Regions from separate parts of the Kitasatospora sp. NPDC101176 genome, predicted to be linked through region 1. Evidence: riboswitches for the same ligand, from Rfam matches in the RefSeq annotation. Region 1 holds a riboswitch; each other region holds the start of a gene.
The links. Region 1 has a riboswitch for thiamine pyrophosphate ahead of thiO (glycine oxidase ThiO). Riboswitches for the same ligand answer to the same signal wherever they lie in the genome.

Region 1 (7,155 bases):
CTCCGCGGTGAGCTGCTCGTTGAGGAACTCGATGACCTCTGGATCGCCCTGCATGGCGCTGCCTCCCTGCGCTTCGGCCTGCGGTTGGTCCCGCGTTGCGCATCCTGGCACCGGGGTGGGCGGAAATTCCAGTAAGTTCACACTCACTAGGACATGTGTCGGAATATCCGATTTACCCGGGAAAGTTCCGGGGGCAGTGGACCGTTGGCCCGTACGAGCGGGGCGTGCGGCCCGCAGAAGGGGCGCGCGCCGGGCCCCGGCCGCCGTCTGTCACCATGGAGCCATGGGTCAGTCCGAACAAGAACCACTTCCGCCGTCTGACCCGAGGATCCCCCCGGGGCAGCGCGCGCAGCGCGGCTGGCCCGCCCTGCACTACGGTCCGGTACCCCGCTTCAAGCCGCTGACCTGGGACCTCCAGGTGTTCGGCGCGACCGCCTCGGCGGAGAAGCACAGCTGGGACTTCACCGCCTTCCAGACCCTGCCCCGCACCACCGTCGTCGCCGACCTGCACTGCGTCACCAAGTTCACGCTGCTCGGCAACGAGTGGACGGGTGTGCCGGCGGCCGCCCTGCTCGACCTGGTGCCCCCCGCGCCCGGCGTCACCCACGTCATGGTCTGGGCCGAGTACGGCTACAGCGCCAACCTGCGGCTGGCCGACTTCGCCGACCCGCGGACGGTCCTGGCCACCCACCGCAACGGCGAGACGCTGACCGCCGAACACGGCTTCCCGGTCCGGCTGGTCGTCCCGCAGCTGTACGCCTGGAAGGGCCCCAAGTGGGTCCGCGCGGTGGAGTACATGCGGGCCGACCGCCGCGGCTTCTGGGAGGAGCGCGGCTACCACAACCTGGCCGATCCGTGGCGTGAGCAGCGCTACTCCTACCAGGAGGAGCCGGGCGACGGCCCGCTCCGCTGAGCCGCCCGACCCGCTCGCTGGGCCGCCCGACCCGCTCTAGAAGAACGGGAAGTTGACCGTCACCGCGGTGTGCTGCGGGCGGCGCTCGCCGGCCGCGGGGGACTGGCCGGACACCTTGCCCGTGCCGAACAGGTTGACCCCGGTGGTCTGCATCGTGAAACCGGCCGCCTGCAGCGTCTTCGCCGCGTCGTCCTTGGTCATGCCGGTGACGTCGGGCACGGGCACCATGCCCTTGCTGACCACCAGCGACACCGCGGCGTTCTCCTGCAGCAGCTGCCCGGCCGCCGGAGAGCTGCTGATCACCGCGCCCTCCGGCACGGTGTCGTCGTAGGTCTCGGTCACCCCGCCCCTGGTCAGCTGGGCGGCGGCCAGCGCCTCGGCCGCCTGGCCGGCGGGCTTGCCGGTGACGTCCGGCACGGCGATCCGCTTGGGGCCCTTGGAGACGGTCACCGTCACGGTGTCGCTCTTGCGGGCCCGTGCCCCCACCCCGGGGTCGGTGGCGATGACCTGCCCGGCCGGGACGCTCTCGCTGAACGCCTCGACGAACCGGCCGTGCATGCCCTCCTTGTCCAGGATCCGCTGCGCCTCGGCCCGGTCCTTGCCGAGCACACCGGGCACCGGTCCGTACAGGCCCTCGGAGAGGCCGTAGGTGACGCCGCCGACCGCCAGCACCAGGGCGCTCAGCGCGGCGACCCAGAGCAGCGGGCGCCGCGGGAGGCGGCGCAGCCGGCCGGGGCGGCGGCGCACCGGGGTCGGCTCGTCGTACGGGCGCGGCTCGACCAGCAGCTGGTCCATCAGGTCCGCCGGGACGTCCAGCACGCTGGTGCGCTCGGGCGGTGGGGCGTCGGCCGGGTGCGGCAGCGGCTGGATGACCGAGGTCGGCTCGCTGGTCGGGTAGCGCGGGCTGGGCCGGGTGGAGGCCGGCGGCTCGGCGTCCAGCTCGGCCGGGGTGAGCGTGCGGCGGACCCGCTGCAGGGCGGCGAGCAGCTCGACCGCGTCGTACGGGCGGGCGTCGGCCGTCCGCGCGCAGGCGCCGGCCACTATCGCGTCCAGCGCGGCGGGGACGGCCGGGGCGGTCAGCGAGGGGGCCGGGACGTCCTCGTGCAGGTGCTTGTACATGACCTGGACGGGGTTGTCGCCGGTGTGCGGCCGGCGGCCGGTGAGCATCTCGTAGAGCAGGATGCCGGCCGCGTAGACGTCGACCCGCTGGTCGGTGGGGGCGTCCGGGAGGATCTGCTCGGGAGCGAGGTAGGAGACGGTGCCCAGGACGGTGCCACCGGTCGCGGTGCTGGTCGAGGTGGGGGCGCCGTCCGCGGTGCCGAGCACCCGGACCAGGCCGAAGTCGGCGACCTTGACCAGGCCGCCCTCGGTGATCAGCACGTTCTCCGGCTTGACGTCGCGGTGCACCAGCCCGGCCCGGTGGGCGGCGCCCAGGGCGGCGAGCACCGGCTCCAGCACGTCCAGCGCGGCCCGGACGGACAGCGCGCCGCGGTCGCGCAGCAGGTCGCGCAGGGTGCGGCCGGGCACGTACTCCATCGCGAGGAAGACGTTCCCGCCGTCCGCGCCCTGGTCGAAGACGTTGACCACGTTGGGGTGGGTGAGCCGGGCTACGGCCTTGGCCTCGCGGATGAACCGGGCGGTGAAGCCGTCGTCACCGGCCAGCGAGGGGTGCATCACCTTGAGGGCGACGACCCGGTCCAGCCGGGTGTCGGTGCCCTTGTAGACGGTGGACATCCCGCCGGTCGCGATGCGCTGCTCGACCCGGTACCGGCCGTCCAGCAGGGTACCGATCAGCGGGTCGTGCAGTGCCATGTCCACCCGGGGGAGTCTAGTGCCGCGGGCGCGCACCGGACCCTGGGGACACCGCCCCCGGGCCCGGCTGTGCCCGGCTTGTGACACGGGACGCCCCCGGGGCGCCGCGGGTGTCCCGGCGTCAGAAGGCGGGGCGCTCGCGGGTGTCCAGGTCCGCCCGGCCGGCCATCGCCGAGGAGGCCTCGGCGTGGAAGCGGCGCGGGATGCGGCCGGCCCGGAACGCGAGCCGGCCGGCCTCGGCGGCGTGCCGCATCGCCTCGGCCATCAGCACCGGGTCCTGCGCCCTGGTCACCGCGGAGGCGAGCATCACGGCCGCGCAGCCCAGCTCCATCGCCAGCGCGACGTCGGAGGCGGTTCCGGCGCCCGCGTCCAGGATCACCGGGACGTTCGCGCCCTCCACGATCAGCTGGAAGTTGTGCGGGTTGCGGATGCCCAGGCCGGAGCCGATCGGCGAGCCGAGCGGCATGATCGCCGCGCAGCCGACGTCTTCCAGCTTGCGGGCCAGCACCGGGTCGTCGTTGGTGTACGGGAGCACCGTGAAGCCGTCGTCGACGAGGGTCTCGGCGGCGTCCAGCAGCTCGATCGGGTCCGGCAGGAGGGTCCGCTCGTCGGCGATCACCTCCAGCTTCACCCAGTCGGTGCCGAGCGCCTCGCGGGCCAGCCGGGCGGTCAGCACAGCCTCCCCGGCGGTGTAGCAGCCGGCCGTGTTGGGCAGCACGCGGATGCCGTTGCGGGTCAGCACGTCCAGGACGGAGCCCTGGGTGGAGGCGTCCACCCGGCGCATCGCCACGGTGGTGAGCTCGGTGCCGGAGGTCAGCAGCGCGCGCTCCAGGACCTCCAGGCTCGGGGCGCCGCCGGTGCCCATGATCAGCCGGGAGCCGAAGGTCGCCCCGGCGATGGTCAGCAGGTCGTCGGCCATGGTCAGCCTCCCTGGACGGCGGTGAGGATCTCGATCCGGTCGCCCGCGGACAGCGCCGTGTCCGACCACGAACCCCGGGGCACCACGGCCTCGTTGAGCGCGGCGGCGACGCCGGAGTGGGCCGTGCTGAGGGTGGCCACCACCTCGGCGAGGGTGGTCGTGGCGGGCACCCGGCGGGGCTCGCCGTTGACGGTCAGTGCGATCTCGGTCATGCGGAGGCCTTCGTGGTGGAGCGGTCGGGGGAGAACCGGGTGGGGGTGAACGGCTGCGCCAGCTCGGGGAGTTCGCCGGTCGCCAGGTACTCGGCGAGCAGGTCGGCGGTCACCGGGGCGAGCAGCACCCCGTTGCGGTAGTGGCCGGTGGCGGCGACCAGTCCGGGCAGGGCGGTCGGGCCCAGCAGCGGCGCGTTGTCCGGCGAGCCGGGGCGCAGCCCGGCGGAGGTCTCCAGTAGCGGGAGTTCGGTGATGCCGGGGACCAACTCGTGTGCGTCGCGGAGCAGTTCGTAGACCCCGCCGGCGGTCACCGTGGTGTCGTAGCCCTGTTCCTCGGTGGTCGCGCCGATCACCAGCTCGCCGTCCTCCCGGGGCACCAGGTACAGGTGCTGCCCGCGCACCACGGCACGGACGTTGCGGGACAGGAACGGCCGGTACGCCCCGGGCACCTGCAGCCGCAGGATCTGCCCCTTCACCGGGCGGACGGGCGGCAGCACCCCGTCCGGCAGGCCGGGCAGCCGGTGGCTGTGCGGGCCGGCCGCGAGCACCACCCGGTCGGCGGTCACCGCCCCGCCGTCGCCGAGCCGCACCCCCACCGCCCGGTCGCCCTCGACCAGCAGCTCGACCGCCGGGGTGCGCCGCACGACCACGCCCGCGGCCTCGCCGGCCAGCAGCAGCGCGGCGAGCAGCCGGCGGCCGTCCACCTGGTGGTCGTCGGCGACGTGCAGGCCGCCGCGCACGCCGGGGGCGAGCATCGGCTCCATGCGGCGGGCCTCCCGGCCGGTCAGCCAGGTCGAGTCCAGGCCGAGCCGCTGGTGGAAGGCGTGCAGTTCGCGCAGTTCCGCGCGGTCGTCGGAGTCCAGCGCGACGGCGAGCGTGCCGCACCGCCGGTAGCCGGTGTCCGCGCCGCCGCTCGCCTCGGTCAGTTCGGCGGCGAAGGCGGCGTATCGCTCGTTCGAGGCCATGCCGAGGCGCAGCAACGGCTCCTCGCCGTACTGCAGCTCGGTGACCGGCGCGAGCATCCCGGCCGCGACCCGGGCCGCCCCGCCGCCGGGGGAGGGGTCGACCACGACCGTCGCCAGTCCGCGCTGCGCCGCCCGCCAGGCGACGGCGAGACCGATCAGGCCCCCGCCGACCACCAGCACGTCGGCGCGGGCGCCCGGTGCCAAGCGTGTCAAAGCTGCTCTTCTCCCTTCGCCGGTATGACCCGGATCAGGTTCGGACGGTCGCAGGCCGTGCCAGCCCGCCTCTCAGCCCGGTCCGCCGGGCTCCCGTGATGGTGCCCCCACCATAACGCCGGTGGTCGGCCCGGCCGAAGGCGTGTACGAGGGGTGGACGGAGGGTGCGCAGGTGGGGGTGCCCGCGGTCGGCCGGGCGGGCGTGCGGTCCCCCTGGTGGACGCCTCGACCGGGCGTCGAGGGCGCTGAGTACAGTGACGGGCGTGGCAGAGCTGAGCGGAACGGATCAGGTGGTCGTCGTCGGAGCCGGGCTGGCCGGGGCGCAGTGCGCCCTCAAGCTGCGGCAGGGCGGCTGGCGGGGGCGGATCGTGCTGGTCGGCGAGGAGCGGCACGCGCCGTACGACCGGCCGCCGCTGTCCAAGGAGGTGCTGCTCGGCAAGACCGACGCCACCCCCCTCGACATCGACTACCCGCACCTCGGCATCGAGCTGCTCACCGGCCGCCGCGCCACCGGCCTCACCCCCGGCGTGCTGCACACCGACGGCGGTGAACTCCCCTACGGTGCACTGGTGATCGCCACCGGTGCCACCCCGCGGCGGCTGCCCGGCGCCGAGCGCGCGCACCTGCTGCACACCCTGGACGACGCGCTCGCGCTGCGGGCCCTGCTGCGGCCCGGGCTGCGCCTGGTGCTGGTCGGCGCGGGCTGGATCGGCGCCGAGGTGGCCACCGCGGCCCGCGAGGCCGGCTGCACGGTGACGGTGGTGGAGGCGGGCCCGGCCCCGCTGCCCGGTGCGCTGCCGACCGAGGTCGGTTCGGCGATGGCCGCCTGGTACGCCGAGGCGGGTGTCGAGCTGCGCTGCGGGGTCGGCGTCGCCGCCGTGGAGTCCGGCTCGGTGCGGCTGGCGGACGGCTCGCACCTGGCCGCCGACGAGGTGGTGGTCGGGGTCGGGGCCCGGCCCGCGACCGACTGGCTGGCCGGCTCCGGCGTCGAGCTGGACGGCACCGGCGCGGTGCTGGTCGACGAGCGCCTGCGCACGGGCGTGCCGGGCGTCTTCGCGGCCGGCGACTGCGTCAGCTACCCCTCCGCACGGGTCGGCGCCCGGCTGGCCGTCCAGCACTGGGACCACGCGCTGCAGTCCGGCGAGGCGGCGGCGGCCGCGGTGCTCGGCGCGGAGGTGTCGCCGTACGACCCGGTGCCGTACTTCTGGTCGGAGCAGTTCGGGCGGATGGTCCAGTACGCCGGGCGGCACGCCGCGGGCGACCGGATGCTGTGGCGCGGCGGCCCCGGGGACGCCTCCTGGGCGGTGCTCTGGCTGCGCGACGGGGTGCCGAGCGCGCTGCTGACCGTCGACCGGCCGCGCGACCTCACCCAGGGCCGGCGGCTGATCGAGCGCGGCACCGCCCTGGACCCGGTCCGCGCGGCGGATCCGGCCGTGCCGCTGAAGGCCGCCGCCGCCCTCTGACCGGCCCCTTGGTGCGCGGGGGCCCGTCGAGGTGGCAGTCTGGTGCCGTGAGTGAGATCGATGCGAAGACTGATGCCCTGGTCCCCGAGTGGCTGTACCTGCCCGACATCTCCGAGCGGTGGGGCGTGCTCGTCACCGAGGTCCGCAACATGGTCAAGAAGGGTGAGCTGATCGCGGTACGCCGCGGACCCAACAAGTCGCTGCAGGTCCCGGCCGCGTTCATCGCCGAGGAGGGCCCGGTCAAGCACCTGGTCGGCCTGCTGACGGTGCTGCGCGACAGCGGGTTCAGCGACGAGGAGATCGTCGAGTGGATGTTCACCGAGGACCCGTCGCTGCCCGGGACCCCGGCGCAGGCCCTCTGCGAGAACCGGGCGACCGAGGTGAAGCGGCGCGCCCAGGCGATGGCGCTGTGACGACCCCCGCGCCGGCCGCCGGCCCCCGGGCCCGGCTGGCCGACGCCCGGCTGTACCTGTGCACCGACGCCCGGCGCGAGCAGGGCGACCTGGCCGAGTTCCTCGACGCGGCGCTGTCCGGCGGGGTGGACGTCGTCCAGCTCCGGGACAAGGGCCTGGAGGCGCGGCAGGAACTGGAGGCCCTGGAGGTCTTCGCGGACGCGTGCCGGCGCCACGGCAAGCTGCTGTCCGTCAACGACCGCGCC
Region 2 (7,155 bases), on a different contig from region 1:
CCATCCGGCCCAGCTCGTTGACCGCCCGCACGCTGACCGCGTCCATCAGCTCCATCAGCGACGGGGTCAGACCGCGCGCCATCACCTCGCAGACCGCCGCACCGGCCGCGTCCGCGCTCGGGAACTCCGCCGCCAGCGCCAACTGCGGCGCCGGGGCGGGCCGCAGCGCGAGCACCGCCCGGACGACCACGCCCAGCGTGCCCTCCGACCCGACCAGCAGCCTGGTCAGGTCGTACCCGGCCACGCCCTTGGCCGTCCGGCGCCCGGTGGACAGCAGCCGCCCGTCCGCCAGCACCACGTCCAGGCCGAGCACGTACTCGCCGGTGACGCCGTACTTCACGCAGCAGAGCCCGCCCGCGCCGGTGCCGATGTTGCCGCCGATCGTGCAGGACTCCCAGCTGGACGGGTCCGGCGGATAGGCCAGCCCCACCTCGCCCGCGGCACGGGAGAGTTCGGCGTTCACCACGCCCGGCTCGACCACCGCGATCCGGTTCACCGGGTCGATCTCCAGGATCCGGTCCAGCTTCACCATCGACAGCACGATGCAGCCGTCCACGGCGTTCGCCGCACCCGACAGCCCGGTCCGCGCGCCCTGCGGCACCACCGGCACCCGCAGCGCGGTGGCGGTGCGCAGCACGTGCTGCACCTGCTCGACCGTCTCCGGGAACACCACCACGGCGGGCACGCCTGCGGCGCAGAACCCCGCCATGTCCCGGCTGTAGGCGGCGGTCACGTCCGGGTCCACCACCACCGCGCCGGCCGGGAGGCCCTCCGTCAGTCGGTCCGTCAGATCGCTCATCGCCGCCTCCACTCGCCGCCCACCGGCCTCCTCCGGCACTCTGCCCGCCCCGGATCGGCCGGGCAAGTGGTCCCCGCCGGGCGAGCGGTCCCGCCGGCACCGCCGCGCCGACGGGAACCGCCGCGCCGGTGGGCCCCGACCCCCGTGCGGGGCCCACCGGCAGCGGTCAGCGGCGGACCACCGGCTCCTGGAACTCGGTGACCCACTGCGCCGGGTCGTCCGGGCACTCCAGGTAGAGCTCGCGGGCGTAGCCGGCGGAGCGGTAGCCGTTCGCCTCGATGAAGCGGGCCAGCTCCTGGAAGGCGCCCACGGCGTCGTCCATCGGGCCGCGGTGCACCAGCGTCGCCGCCTCCTCGATCGGCGGCAGGTCGAGCACCGCGACGTCGGACCGGCCCGGCTCCACCGACGGCCCGACCGGGACGGCGACCCGGATCAGCACCGCGCCGTCGCCGTCCGGCACGTCCTCGTACCGGGCGACGGACGGGCCGGTCCCCGTGATCCCGGCCGCGGCCAGGCGCCGGCACAGCTCCGCGAACAGCGGGCCGATCACCGGGCCGATCTGCTCGGGCTCGTAGCCGGCGGCCACACCGGTCAGTTCGGCCACCCGGACGGGCGGCACCCGCTTCACCACGACATCGTGCGTGGACATGGTCCCCTCGCTCTCGATCGTCCGGAGCCTCGCCTCCACCCGCGCCAGCCGCTGCCCGTCCGCGGCGATCGCCTCGGCGAGTTGGGCCCGCCGCATCCGCAGCATCCCGCGCAGTTCGACCGGGTCGACCTGCTCGTCGAGGACGGCCCGCACCTGCTGCAGCGTGAAGCCGAGCTCCTTGAGCGCGATCAGCCGGTTGAGCCGGGCGAGTTGGGACGCCTCGTAGGAGCGGTACCCGGTGACCGGGTCCACCCGGGCGGGCCGCAGCAGTCCGATCGCGTCGTAGTGGCGCAGCATCCGCACCGACACCCGGCCGTGGCTGGCGAAGTCTCCGATGTTCAACATGGTGCTCCCACTCCACTGCCTCTCACGGTGTCAGGGTCAAGTCCCGGCCCCGGAACGCGCGAAGGGCGGGTGCCGAACGATCTCGGCACCCGCCCCTGAGCAGGTGGTTCTCCTACCGGCGGAGAGCGTGGGATTCGAACCCACGGTGACGGGTCACGCCACGACAGTTTTCAAGACTGTTCCCTTAGGCCGCTCGGGCAGCTCTCCAGGCGGAGGTCAGCCTAACGGGTCCGGCGGGGTTCGGTGCACACGGTTCGGTGCGGGTCGGCGGGGGTCAGCTGTCGCCGTCGCGCTGTCCGAGGGTGACCTTGGTGGTGAACTGCTGGCCGTTGCGGGTGTACTCGACGTCGACGGTCTCGCCGGGCTTGTGCGTCCAGATCCGGCTGACCAGGGCGGGCCCGTTCTCGATCGGGACACCGCCGAGCTTGGTGATGACGTCGCCCGGCTTGAGGCCCGCCTTGTCCGCGGCGCCGCCGGGGGTCACGGCGGGCTGGCCTTGGACGTCGCGGGTCTGGATCTGCGCGCCGTCGCCCTTGTAGTCGTCGTTGCGCAGCACGTCGAGCTTGGCGTAGACGGGCTTGCCGGTCTTGATCAGGGTGTCGGCGACCCACTTGGCCTGGTTGATCGGGATGGCGAAGCCGAGGCCGATGCTGCCGGCCCGGCCGTTGGCGGAGGCGTTGGACTGGATCGCCGAGTTGATGCCGACCACCGCGCCGCCGGAGTCGAGCAGCGGGCCGCCGGAGTTGCCGGGGTTGATCGAGGCGTCGGTCTGCAGGGCGTTCATGTAGGAGGACTGGCCGCCGGTCTCGTCGCCGGAGGCGACCGGGCGGTCCTTGGCGCTGATGATGCCGCTGGTGACGGTGGACTCCAGGCCGTACGGCGCACCGATCGCGATGGTGGAGTCGCCGACGTTGACCTTGTCGGAGTCGGCCAGCGGGAGCGGCGCCAGCTTGCTCTTCGGCGGGTTGTCGATCTTGACCACGGCGACGTCGTAGCCCTCGGCGTGGCCCAGCACCGAGGCGTTGTAGGACGTGCCGTCGGCGAACTTGACGGTGAGCTTGCCGCCGTTGAGGGTCGGCGCGACCACGTGGTTGTTGGTGAGGATGTGGCCCTCGGTGTCGAAGACGAAGCCGGTGCCGGTGCCGGACTCGCCGTTGCCCTGCGCCTTGATGGTGACGACGCTGGGCAGCGCCTTCTGCGCGATGCCGGCGATCGAGCCGGGGGAGGGCTCGTTCTTCTGGGTGTTGCTGGCCTGGACGGTGGTGCTGCGGTGGTCGTCCGCGGAGCTGCTGCCGTTGTTGTGGTCGGTGACCGCCACGCCCAGCGCACCGCCGGCCACGCCGGCGACCAGTGCGACGGCGGCGATCAGGGCGACCAGTCCGCCGCGCTTCCTGCGCGGGCGGTGCGGGCCGCCGGGGCCGCCGGGGTAGTCGGCCGGGTAGCCGAGCGGACCGCCCGGGCCGCCCGGGTAGCCGGCACCGCCGGTGGCGTCGTGGGAGGCGCCCCAGCCGCCGAGCGGCTGGCCGGCGCCGAACGGGTGGTGGCCGGGCGCGGGGTGCGCGGCGGGCACGCCGGGGGCGGGCGGCGGGCCGTACGGGTCGTGCGCGCCGGCGGCCGGGACGCCGTGGGTCGGCGTGGCGTACGGGTTGCCCAGCGGCGGGGCCTGGCCCTCGGCCACCGGCGCGAGCGGCGCCGCGGGGGCTGCCGGGGCCTGCGGCGCGGGCGGCAGCACCGGCGGCGGGGCGTCGAGGTAGCCGGTGGCGGGGTCGACACCGGCGGACGGCGCCTCGACGGGGGCCGCGGGGGCGGCCGGGGCCGCCTCCGGCGCGGGGACCTTGGTGAAGGCGACGGTGGGACGGTGCCCGCCCTCGGCCGGGACGCCCTCCGCGGTCGCGGCGGCGTCGGCCGCGGCCGGCTCGGGGGCGGGCTCGGGGACCCGGCCGAACGCCATGGTCGCCCGGTGCCCGCCCTCGGCCGGGGCGGCCGGGGAGTCGGCCGGGGCCGGCTCGGAGGCGGGGGCGGCGTCGGGCTCGGGAACCCGGCTGAACGCCATGGTCGGCTTGTGCCCGCCCGAGGCGGCGGGGTCGGAAGCGGGACCGCCCGCCCCCTGGGCGCCCGAGGGCTGCTCCCCCTGCGGCCCGGTGGGCCCAACCTCTCGCTCGGTGCTCACGGACGACCTCCATAGCTGACAGAACCAAGGACCATAGTTTTTCGCACAGTCGATTCGATTGCCGTAAGGACCCCTCTGAAGAACTCATAAGAATCCTTAGCCGGCGCAGACGGCCGACCCGGCGACGGAGGCTCCCCCACCTCCGCCGGGCGTCCCGCGATGCGGACGGCAGGGCCCCTGGCCTTGGCGTCCACCCCGGTGCCGGTTAGCCTGTCGCTCCAAACTGACACGCGGGAGCTTGGACCTTCCAGGCTGAGAGTGCGCTGGTCGACCGTACCGCCACGGCATCGTGGACGGACCGTCGAGGGGGCGCAGACCGCCGGAACCTGTCCGGGTAATGCCGGCGTAGGGAGTATCGGCCATGCCGCCTGCTTCGCCATCCTCTTCTTCGGGCGCGCCCGAGTCCAAGGGTTTCCCCGGGGCGACCGGGGACCTCCCCGGATCGTCCACGACCGTGCAGGGCGACGCCGCCGGCGGCCCGGCCGGTTCCGGCACGGCGACCGCCGTCCTGGACCGCCCGGAGCGCGTCGAGGCGCCGCTGGTGCTGGACACCGAGCCGCCGCGCACGCTGCGCTTCCGCGACCACTTCGCGCTCTGGATGAACCTGGGCGTCAGCCTGATCGGCTTCTCCACCGCCGCCACCGTGCTCGGCGCCAAGGGCGGTGAGCTCTCGCTGGCCGCGGCGGTGACGGCGATCGTGGCCGGCACCGTGGTCGGCACCGCGATGCTCGGCGTGGCCGCCCTGATCGGGGCCCGGACCGGCGCCCCGGCGATGGCGAACCTGCGCGGGCTGTTCGGCACCCGGCTGTCGTACGTCCCGACGGTGCTGAACATCGTCCAGTGCGTCGGCTGGGGCGTCTTCGAGCTGCTGACGATCGCGGCGGGCGCCCAGACCGTCGCCCACACCGACGGCTACCGCTGGCTGTTCGTGCTGCTGGCCGGCGCGCTGACCACCGCGCTGACCATCTGGCCGCTCGGCTCGATCGCGGTGCTGCGCCGCTTCGTCGCGGGTGCCGTCGCCGTCGCGATGGTGTACTTCACCGTCCAGCTGGGCCGTCAGGGGGTGCCCGACCCGGGCGCCGGCAACTGGCACGGCTTCCTGGGCGCCACCGACATGATGATCGCGGTGTCGATCTCCTTCGTGCCGCTGGCCGCCGACTACACCCGGCACTCGCGCACCCCGCGCTCGGCCTTCTGGGGCAGCTTCTCCGGCTACACCGTCGCCCAGGTCTGGTGCTACGTGCTCGGCCTGATGGCGCTGCTGCAGTCCGACGGCGACCCGAACCGGATCTTCGACTCCTTCCTCGGCGTCTGGGCCGGCTGGCTGTTCCTGCTGGTGCTGGTGCTGCGCGAGACGGACCAGTCCTTCGCCAACGTGTACTCGACGGCGATGTCCGTGCAGAACCTGCTGCCGAAGGTGGACCGCCGGGTGCTGACCGGCGGGATCGGCCTGCTGATCACCGTGCTGGCGCTGCAGATCGACCGGTTCACCGACACCTACACCAACTTCCTCGGCCTGATCGGCTCGGTCTTCGTGCCGCTGCTGGCGGTGCTCGCGGTGGACTACTTCCTCGGCGCCGGCCGGCACGGCTGGAACCTCTCCGCCGACGCCCCCTCCCGCTGGCTGATGCTGCTGCCGTGGGTGCTGGGCTTCGCGGTCTACCAGTTCATCGCGCCGACCCCGGTGGCCGGCTGGTGGACGGACTTCTGGACCTCCGCCCAGGAGTCGCTGCACTTCACCCCGCAGGAGTGGACCTCCGCCTCGCTGTTCGCCTTCCTGGTGCCCGCCCTGCTCACCTGGGCGCTCACCCCGCTGACCCGCCGGAACACGGCGGGCTGAGCCTGAGCGCGGCGGGCCGGGCAGGCCGCGCTGCCGGGGGCGTCCGGAGCCTGACGGGCCGGGCCGCCGGGGCCCGGAACCGCCCCCGCCGACGGCCCCGCCCACCGAAGACGGCCCCACGGGTTGGGGCCGTCTTCGTCTCCGCGTCACTTCGGCCGCCTATCGTTGGCCCTGTGACCAGCCCAGACCTGTCCTCGACGGCGGCGCGCACCGCGCCGCCCGTCCAGGTGATCGCCCACCGCGGTTCCTCCCACGCCCTGCCCGAGCACACCCTCGCGGCGTACCGGCGCGCGCTCGACGAGGGCGCCGACGCCCTCGAGTGCGACGTCCGGCTGACCGCCGACGGCGAGCTGGTCTGCGTGCACGACCGCCGGATCGGCCGGGTCTCCGACGGCCGGGGCACCGTCTCGGCGATGACCCTGGCCGAGCTGGAGGCGTACGACTTCGGCGCCTGGAAGACCGGCCGCCCCAGCACCGACCCCGAACTGCGCGGCGTGCTGCGGCTGGAGCGGCTGCTGGAGCTGGCGGTGGACTGCGGCCGCCCGGTGGACCTGGCGATCGAGACCAAGCACCCGGTGCGCTACCGCGGCCGGGTGGAGGCCGAACTGCTGCGGATGCTGGAGCGCTTCAAGATCGGCGCGGAGCGCGAGGGGGACCGCCCGGTCGCCCGGATCATGAGCTTCTCCTCGGTGGCCCTCGACCGGGTGGCCGCCGGGGCACCGGACTACCGCCGGGTCTTCCTCTTCGAGCGGACCCTGCCGCTGCTCGGCCGGCTGCGCCCGGGCTCCCCGCTGCCGGGCGGGGCGCGGATCGCCGGCCCGGGCATCGACCTGGTCCGGGCCCGCCCGCAGCTGGTGACGCGGCTGCGCGAGCTGGGGCACCAGGTCCACGTCTGGACGGTCGACGAGCCGGCCGACGTGGAGCTCTGCCTGGAGCTCGGGGTGTCCGCGATCATCACCAACCGGCCCGCCGAGGTGCTGGCGCAGCTCGGGCGGTGATCCTCCCCCGGAGCGGCACCGGGCGGCACGGAGCGGGACGGGACGACGGAGCGGCACCGGACGACGGGACGGGACGGGGGCCGGACGAGGGCGGGACGGGGCCGAACGGACTGATCGAACCTGATCGGTCTGGTCGGCACTCAAACCTTCCGGGCACGGTATTGCCGGAATTCATGCCGTCGCACGACGGAGGGTGAGCGGTGAATGACCTCCGGTCGACCCTCGGTCGCGACGCTCGAAATGTCCTCGCGGGATCCTCCGGCGGTCGTTTCCGACGCATTACCAAGGGGCATCTCTCCCTCGGCATACGCTGAAGGAGGTCCGGGGGTGGCGTTGATGGTGGCGCGTGAAGTG
Region 3 (7,155 bases), on a different contig from region 1:
CCACCGTCGCGCGCGGCACCGTCGTCTACGTCCCGGCCGGCACCCCGCACCGCTTCCACCACGTCACCGAGGAACTCCGGGTGCTGGTGGTGTTCTCGCCGCCGGAGGCCTGAGCCGGCCGGCCGCCGCTCCGGCCGCCGCTCCGGGCCCGCCCCGGCGACCGGCCCCGGCGACCGGCCCCGGCGGTGATCCACGGGGCACGCCTTAGGGTCGGGGCATGAGCATGAGCCTGACGGAAGAACTCTGGGCGGCCATCGAGCCGGTGTACGCCGAGATCCTCGCCCACCCCTTCATCGGCGGCCTCACCGACGGCACCCTGCCGCGCGCCGCCTTCCGCCACTTCGTCGTCCAGGACTCGCACTACCTGCGCGACTACGCCCGGGCGCTCGCGGTCTGCGCCGCCAAGGCACCCGGCGAGGCGGACGTGCGGGCCTTCGCCGACGACGCGGTCGGCGCGCTGGCCGCGGAGCAGGGCATGCACGCCGAGTTCATGACGGCCTTCGGCGACAGCGCCGAACAGGCCGCCGCCGAGCCGGTGCTGCCCACCACCCGGGCCTACACCAGCTACCTGCTGGCCACCGTCTACGGCGGTTCCTTCGCCGAGGCGGTCGGCGCGGTGCTGCCCTGCTACTGGATCTACGCCCGGGTCGGGGAGGCGCTGCTCGCCCAGGGCTCGCCCGATCCGCTGTACGCCAAGTGGATCGCCACGTACGGCGACGAGGCCTTCCAGTCCGTGGTGCGCCGGGTGCTGGCGCTCACCGACCGGCTCGGCGAGGAGGTGTCCCCGGCCGAACGGCGCCGCGTGGTCGAGCACTTCGTCACCACCTCGCGGTACGAGTGGATGTTCTGGGACGCGGCCTGGCGCGGGGAGCGCTGGCCGGTCTGACGGCCGGCCGGACCGCGGCCCGGGCCTTCCGGGGCCGCTCCCGGGGGCTCCTCCGGGGGCTTCTCCGGGAGTCCTCCCCGGGCTCTGACCAGGGTTTCCCCGGTCTCCGGGTCGGGGTGATCTCCGGGTTCTCTCCGGGCTGCGGGCCCTCGTTCCGGCACCCCGGCCCCCGTACGATCGACGTACCGAAAGCAAGCGGGAGACGGCACCGGTCAGGCAGCCGACCCCACGGGGAGAGAAGGAACGGACATGGCTGAGCTCTGGAAGTCGCTGCCCTCCTGGGTGCGCAACATCGTCATCCCGGTGCTGGTCCTGGTGCTGCTCTGGAACGTCGTGGGATTCGTCTTCGGCGTCGTGGGCGCCCTGCTGGCGATCGTGATCAAGGTGCTGGTGGTGGTCGGCATCGCCGCCGCCGTGGTGGTCCTGGTCAAGAAGGCCGCCAAGGGCTGAGACCGGCACCCCCGAGGCCCGGTACCCCGCGCGGGGTACCGGGCCTCGGGCGTTCCCGGCCGCCGCGCGCCCGGCCGGCCCGGTCCGCCGCTCCCGCCCCGCCGTCCGTGGACCCCCTCTGGACCTGCGGCGATCGGCTCGCTACGGTGTTGGGCGTCATGTGCAGGCAACACCGCCTGTGGACGCGGGAGCTCGGAGCACCGGGCTGAGAGGACGCTGACCGGACCGTCGACGGACGGACCGACGGCTGCGTCGACCGCAGGAACCTGGACCGGGTAATGCCGGCGTAGGGAGTATGAGGTCAGATGACCACGTTCGACGCACAGCCGAAGTCTGCCCGCAGCACCGACGCCGACGGCTCCGCCGTCACCAGCGCGGGCACCGGCTACCCCACCCCGGCCTGGCGCAAGGCCTACCGCGAGGGGTCCCGACCCGATCTGCGGGTCCCGTACCGCGAGGTGCAGCTCACCAACGGCCGGACCGTCCCGCTGTACGACACCTCCGGCCCGTACACCGACGCGGCCTACGAGCCCGACGTGCGGCGCGGCCTGCCGGCCCTGCGCGACTCCTGGATCCGCCAGCGCGGCGACGTCGAGGAGTACGACGGCCGGGAGGCGCGCCCCGAGGACGACGGCATCAAGCACACCTCGCCGCGCGGCGGGAACCTGCGCAACCTCGACGCCGTCTTCCCCGGCCGCCCGCGCCGTCCGCTGCGCGGCCGCGGAGGTGCCGCCGTCACCCAACTCGCTTACGCCAAGCGGGGGGTGACCACCCCGGAGATGGAGTTCGTGGCACTGCGCGAGGGTCTGGAGCCCGAGTACGTGCGCGACGAGGTGGCCCGCGGCCGGGCCGTCATCCCGGTGAACGTGAACCACCCCGAGGTGGAGCCGGCGATCATCGGCACCAACTTCCTGGTGAAGATCAACGCCAACATCGGCAACTCCGCCGTCACCTCCTCGATCGAGGAGGAGGTGGAGAAGATGACCTGGGCCACCCGCTGGGGCGCCGACACCGTCATGGACCTCTCCACCGGCCGCAACATCCACACCACCCGCGAGTGGATCCTGCGCAACTCCCCCGTGCCGATCGGCACGGTGCCGCTCTACCAGGCCCTGGAGAAGGTCGACGGCAGGGCCGAGGAGCTCAGCTGGGAGGTGTACCGGGACACCGTCATCGAGCAGTGCGAGCAGGGCGTCGACTACATGACCGTCCACGCCGGCGTGCTGCTGCGGTACGTCCCGCTGACCGCCCGCCGCAAGACCGGCATCGTCTCGCGCGGCGGCTCGATCATGGCCGCCTGGTGCCTGGCGCACCACCAGGAGAACTTCCTCTACGCGAACTTCGAGGAGCTCTGCGACATCCTCGCGGCCTACGACGTCACCTTCTCGCTGGGCGACGGCCTGCGCCCGGGCTCCATCGCCGACGCCAACGACGAGGCGCAGTTCGCCGAGCTGCAGACCCTCGGCGAGCTCGGCCGGATCGCCCGCGAGCGCGACGTCCAGGTGATGATCGAGGGCCCCGGCCACGTCCCGATGAACAAGATCCGGGAGAACATGGATCTCCAGAAGGAGATCTGCGACGAGGCGCCGTTCTACACGCTCGGCCCGCTCACCACCGACGTCGCCCCCGGCTACGACCACATCACCTCGGGCATCGGCGCCGCGATGATCGCCTGGTGGGGCACCGCGATGCTCTGCTACGTCACGCCCAAGGAGCACCTGGGCCTGCCCAACCGCGACGACGTCAAGACCGGCGTGATCACCTACAAGATCGCCGCCCACGCCGCCGACCTCGCCAAGGGCCACCCCGGTGCCCAGGCGTGGGACGACGCGCTCTCGGACGCCCGCTTCGAGTTCCGCTGGGAGGACCAGTTCAACCTGGCCCTCGACCCGGAGACGGCCCGCGAGTTCCACGACGAGACCCTCCCCGCCGAGCCCGCCAAGACCGCGCACTTCTGCTCCATGTGCGGCCCGAAGTTCTGCTCGATGAAGATCTCCCAGAAGATCCGCGACGAGCACGGCGACGGCTCCACCGCCGTCGCCAGCGGGTTCGACGCCGAGGCGCTGGCCGGTATGCAGGCCAAGTCCGAGGAGTTCGCGGCCCAGGGCAACCGGGTCTACCTCCCGCTGGCGGACTGAGCCCCGCCGCCGACACGACCGGCCCGCGCTCCGGAGGGGGGAGCGCGGGCCGGTCCGCGTCCTCGTCAGGGGACGTCGTCGGGGCTGGTGAAGGAGGGCGAGCTGTAGCCGGGCCCGGTGAAGTCGGGGGTGGTGAAGGCGGGGCGCGGGCCGGGGACGCCCGGGTCGCCACTGCCGTCGGGGCCGGGGCTGGTGAACGAGGGGGAGCTGTAGCCGGGCCCGGTGAAGTCGGGGCTGCTGAACTCGGGCCGGACGCCGGGCCCGCCCGCGGCGGGGGCGGCGGGCACGGCCGGCAGGCCGGCGTGCAGGTAGGGCAGCAGGCCGCGGTCGCGCAGTGCGGTGCGCCACTCCCGGCGGGCGGCGGCGAGTTCGGCGGCGAGTTCCGGGTCGGTGCCGGCCGGGGCCGCTCCGGCGCCGTCCCGCACGGCGGTGAGGACGAGCCCGATGATGCCGACGGCCATCGCGGCGACGCCGGCGGCGAGGGCGATCCAGCCCGCGGTGAGCAGGGAGCGGGCGAGCACGAGCTCCGGGTCGGCGGCGCGGAGCAGGTAGCCGATCAGCAGCAGGACGAGGGCGGCGACCCAGGCGAGGATCGGGGTGAGCACGGTGAGGACGGGGAAGAGCCCGGCGCCGCCGTTGGCGGAGCGCAGCTGGGTGAGCAGTCCGGGGGCGGTGGGCTCGGTGCCCTCGGGGACGGGCGGGGTGGCGCGCAGGTCGTCGCGCAGCCGGGTGTAGTGCGCGTACTCGGTGCCGGCGGCCGCGGCGATGGTGTCGGCGTCGCGCAGGGCGCGGACGCGGAGCTGGTCGGTGGTGAGCGCGCCGGGGGCGCGCAGGGCGGTGAGGACGGTGCGGTCGCGCAGGGCTTCGGCGAGGAGGCGCTCGTATTCCGGGCGGTCCTCGGCGAGCAGTGGCGGGGGGTTGTTCATGGGGACCCCGTTCGTGCGGACCCCGTTCGCTCCGCCCCGGGGGCCGCGGGGGCCGTCCGGGACGCCGGAACGGGCGCGGAGGCGGGCCGCCGGACGGGCGGCCGGGTGTGGTGTGCCTCATGGTAGGGGCGGGCGCGGCCGTGCTGACAGTCGGTTTCCGGAATTTCGCGCCCCGGGCCGCGCGCACGCGGCGGCCCGGGCGCCGGGAACAGGTGTTCCCGGCGGGGCCCGGAAGCCTGCCGGCGGGGTGGTCAGTTGACGGGCAGTCGGGCGACGAGCAGGCGCCCCTCCATGGTGACGCCGCCGTCCATGGCCACCGCGAGGTCGTCCGCGTAGACGTAGGGCCCGGGGATGTGCGGGGGCTGGCCGTCGTCGGCGTGCACGGCGCCGGTGAGGTACGGGATGGGGCTGTGGCCGTGCACGATGCGGGTGCCGCCGTAGGTGTCGAGCAGCTCGTGGACGGCGGTCGGCCCGGCGTCGCCGCGGAAGGCGAAGCGCTTGGTGAAGCGGCGGAAGCAGTCCCACCACTCGTCGACGCCCTCGTCCGCGAGCAGGCTGTGGACGGCGTCGTTGACGTCGGGGATGGACTCGCCGTACTCCAGGTACGCGGTGGTGTCGGAGTGCAGCAGCAGGTGGCCGTCCTCCAGCGCGATGGCGGGGAGCCGGGAGAGCCAGCTGATGTGGTGCGCCTCGAGGCGTTCGAGGTCGTGCTGCTGGCCGCCGTTGAGGCGCCAGGCGGCGAGGAAGGAGGCCGTGCCGGCGGTGGACTGGACGGGTTCGTCGCCGTACCTGGCGGCGCCGAGGAAGAGCAGTTCGTGATTGCCCATCAGGGCGCGGCAGTAGCCGCCGGCGGCGGCGGCCTCGGCGGCGAGCTGCATGACGAGGTCGATGACGCCGATGCCGTCGGGGCCGCGGTCGGTGAAGTCGCCGAGGAACCAGATCCGGGAGCGGCCGGCGGACCAGTGGCCGTCGGCGTCGATGATGCCCTGGTGGCGCAGCTCGGCGCGGAGTTCCTCCAGGTAGCCGTGCACGTCGCCGACGACGTAGAGCGGGCCGGGGGGCTCGCCGGGGCCGGGGGCCGGGTAAGGGTAGCTGGGGGCGGAGGGGTCGGGCAGCGGCGGGCCGAGCTCGATGGTCGGCGGGTCGTCGCGGCCGGGCAGCTGGAGGGCCGGGGAGGGCTGGTCGGGCAGGGTCGGCTCGTAGCCGGGGTGGTCCTGGTGGGCGAAGGCCTGGGCGTGTTCCTGGCCGTGCTCCTGGGCGTGCACGGTGTGGCCGTGGCCCTGTCCGTCGTCGGGCCAGTGCTGTTCCAGGTAGCGGGCGCCGCCGTAGCCGCTGTAGGTCTCCGCGTCGTACGGCGTGCCCGGGTAGCCGGTGGCCGGCTCCGGTTCGTAGTAGGTGCCGTACGGCAGCACGTCGAGGTCCGGCTGGTGGCGGGGGCCTGAGTCGGGGTGTTCAGGCCCGGGGAAGCGGTCCTCGGGTGTCATCCGCCCATCATAGGAAGACCACTCTCCCGGCGTCGTCACCTGGTGGGTATCCAATCCTCCGGAGCGTCAGCCGGGCCGCCCGCATGGTCCGTTTTGTCCCGGCTCGTTATGGTCTAGACCTCGCCCGGGGGCCGGGGCGGGCTGACCGTGGTGCGCGGGCTCCGGCGCTGGGAGGACGCGCGGACGATCAGCTCGGTCGGCATCAGGGTGCCCGGGGGCGGGCCCGTCCCGGCGGTGCGGAACCGCGGCGGGAAGAGCCGGGCGATGTCGACGCCGGTACCGGAGTCGACACCCTCGATCGCGTCGATGAGCAGGTTGACGACGGTGGTGCCGATCCGGCGGGGCTTGAGCGAGAGCGTGGTGATGGGCGGCTCGGTGGCGGCGTAGACGTCGCTCTCGCTGCAGCAGACCAGCAGCAGGTCGTCCGGGACGCGCAGGCCGTAGCGGCGGGCGGCGGCGAGCAGGTCGGTGCCGTTGGGGTCGAACAGTCCGTAGACGGCGTCGGGCCGGTCGGGGCGGGCGAGCAGCCGGTCGGCGGCGACGGCGCCCGCGGCCGGGTCGTGCGCGGGGTACGCCTCGTAGACCGGCTCCTGGCCGACCTTGGCGCACCAGCCGAGGTAGGCCTCGGTGGAGAGCCGGGTGTAGGTGTCGGTGCTGGTGCCGGTGAGCAGGCCGATGCGGCGGGCGCCGGCCTCGGAGAGGTGGTCGAGGATGCCGAGGACGGCGGCCTCGTGGTCGTTGTCGACCCAGGCGGTGACCGGGCAGTTGCCGGGCTTGCCGTCGCTGACGACCGGGACGCCGGACCGGTACAGCTCGCTGACCAGCGGGTCCTGGTCGGGCGGGTCGATCACCACGGTGCCGTCGAGGGCGATGTTCCCCCAGACGTCGTGCCGGGAGGAGGCGGGCAGCACCACCAGCGCGTAGCCGCGGCCGAGCGCCGCGCTGGTGGCGGCCCGGGCCATCTCGGCGAAGTACGCGAACTCGGTGAAGGTGAAGGGTTCCTCGCCGTAGGTCGTGACGGTCAGGCCGATCAGGCCGGACCGCCCGGTGCGCAGGGTGCGGGCGGCCGCCGAGGGGCGGTAGCCGAGGCGCTCGGCGACCTCGCGCACCCGGCTGCGGGTCTCGTCGGGCAGGCGGCCCTTGCCGTTCAGCGCGTCGGAGACGGTGGTGATCGACACTCCGGCGGCTGCTGCCACATCCCGGATGCCGGCCCGCTCCAGACGCCGTGAGGTGGTGGGACGCCGACCGCTCTGGTTGGCTGCTGCTGTCAT

Region 2: it holds a riboswitch for thiamine pyrophosphate, as region 1 does, so the genes downstream of both, ACIRS1_RS08755 (purine-cytosine permease family protein) here and thiO (glycine oxidase ThiO) in region 1, are expected to answer to the same signal.
Region 3: it holds a riboswitch for thiamine pyrophosphate, as region 1 does, so the genes downstream of both, thiC (phosphomethylpyrimidine synthase ThiC) here and thiO (glycine oxidase ThiO) in region 1, are expected to answer to the same signal.

What each region holds. Positions count from the first base shown of each region.
Region 1 is NZ_JBIWPA010000002.1:443,091-450,245, forward strand. It holds gene bfr (bacterioferritin) at 1-54, opposite strand, end outside; gene ACIRS1_RS04755 (molybdopterin-dependent oxidoreductase) at 284-913, shown strand; gene pknB (Stk1 family PASTA domain-containing Ser/Thr kinase) at 950-2,725, opposite strand; gene ACIRS1_RS04765 (thiazole synthase) at 2,847-3,644, opposite strand; gene thiS (sulfur carrier protein ThiS) at 3,647-3,856, opposite strand; gene thiO (glycine oxidase ThiO) at 3,853-5,034, opposite strand; TPP riboswitch at 5,029-5,141, opposite strand; gene ACIRS1_RS04780 (NAD(P)/FAD-dependent oxidoreductase) at 5,289-6,497, shown strand; gene ACIRS1_RS04785 (Rv2175c family DNA-binding protein) at 6,545-6,910, shown strand; gene thiE (thiamine phosphate synthase) at 6,907-7,155, shown strand, end outside.
Region 2 is NZ_JBIWPA010000004.1:226,546-233,700, reverse strand. It holds gene ACIRS1_RS08775 (FAD-binding oxidoreductase) at 1-799, opposite strand, end outside; gene ACIRS1_RS08770 (MerR family transcriptional regulator) at 966-1,793, opposite strand; tRNA gene ACIRS1_RS08765 (tRNA-Ser) at 1,913-2,000, opposite strand; gene ACIRS1_RS08760 (S1C family serine protease) at 2,068-3,963, opposite strand; TPP riboswitch at 4,184-4,332, shown strand; gene ACIRS1_RS08755 (purine-cytosine permease family protein) at 4,418-5,803, shown strand; gene ACIRS1_RS08750 (glycerophosphodiester phosphodiesterase) at 5,977-6,801, shown strand; gene ACIRS1_RS08745 (ATP-binding protein) at 7,006-7,155, shown strand, end outside.
Region 3 is NZ_JBIWPA010000045.1:49,182-56,336, forward strand. It holds gene ACIRS1_RS36455 (cupin domain-containing protein) at 1-113, shown strand, start outside; gene tenA (thiaminase II) at 218-886, shown strand; gene ACIRS1_RS36465 (DUF5326 family protein) at 1,136-1,336, shown strand; TPP riboswitch at 1,511-1,646, shown strand; gene thiC (phosphomethylpyrimidine synthase ThiC) at 1,642-3,474, shown strand; gene ACIRS1_RS36475 (hypothetical protein) at 3,540-4,400, opposite strand; gene ACIRS1_RS36480 (metallophosphoesterase) at 4,652-5,884, opposite strand; gene ACIRS1_RS36485 (LacI family DNA-binding transcriptional regulator) at 5,998-7,155, opposite strand.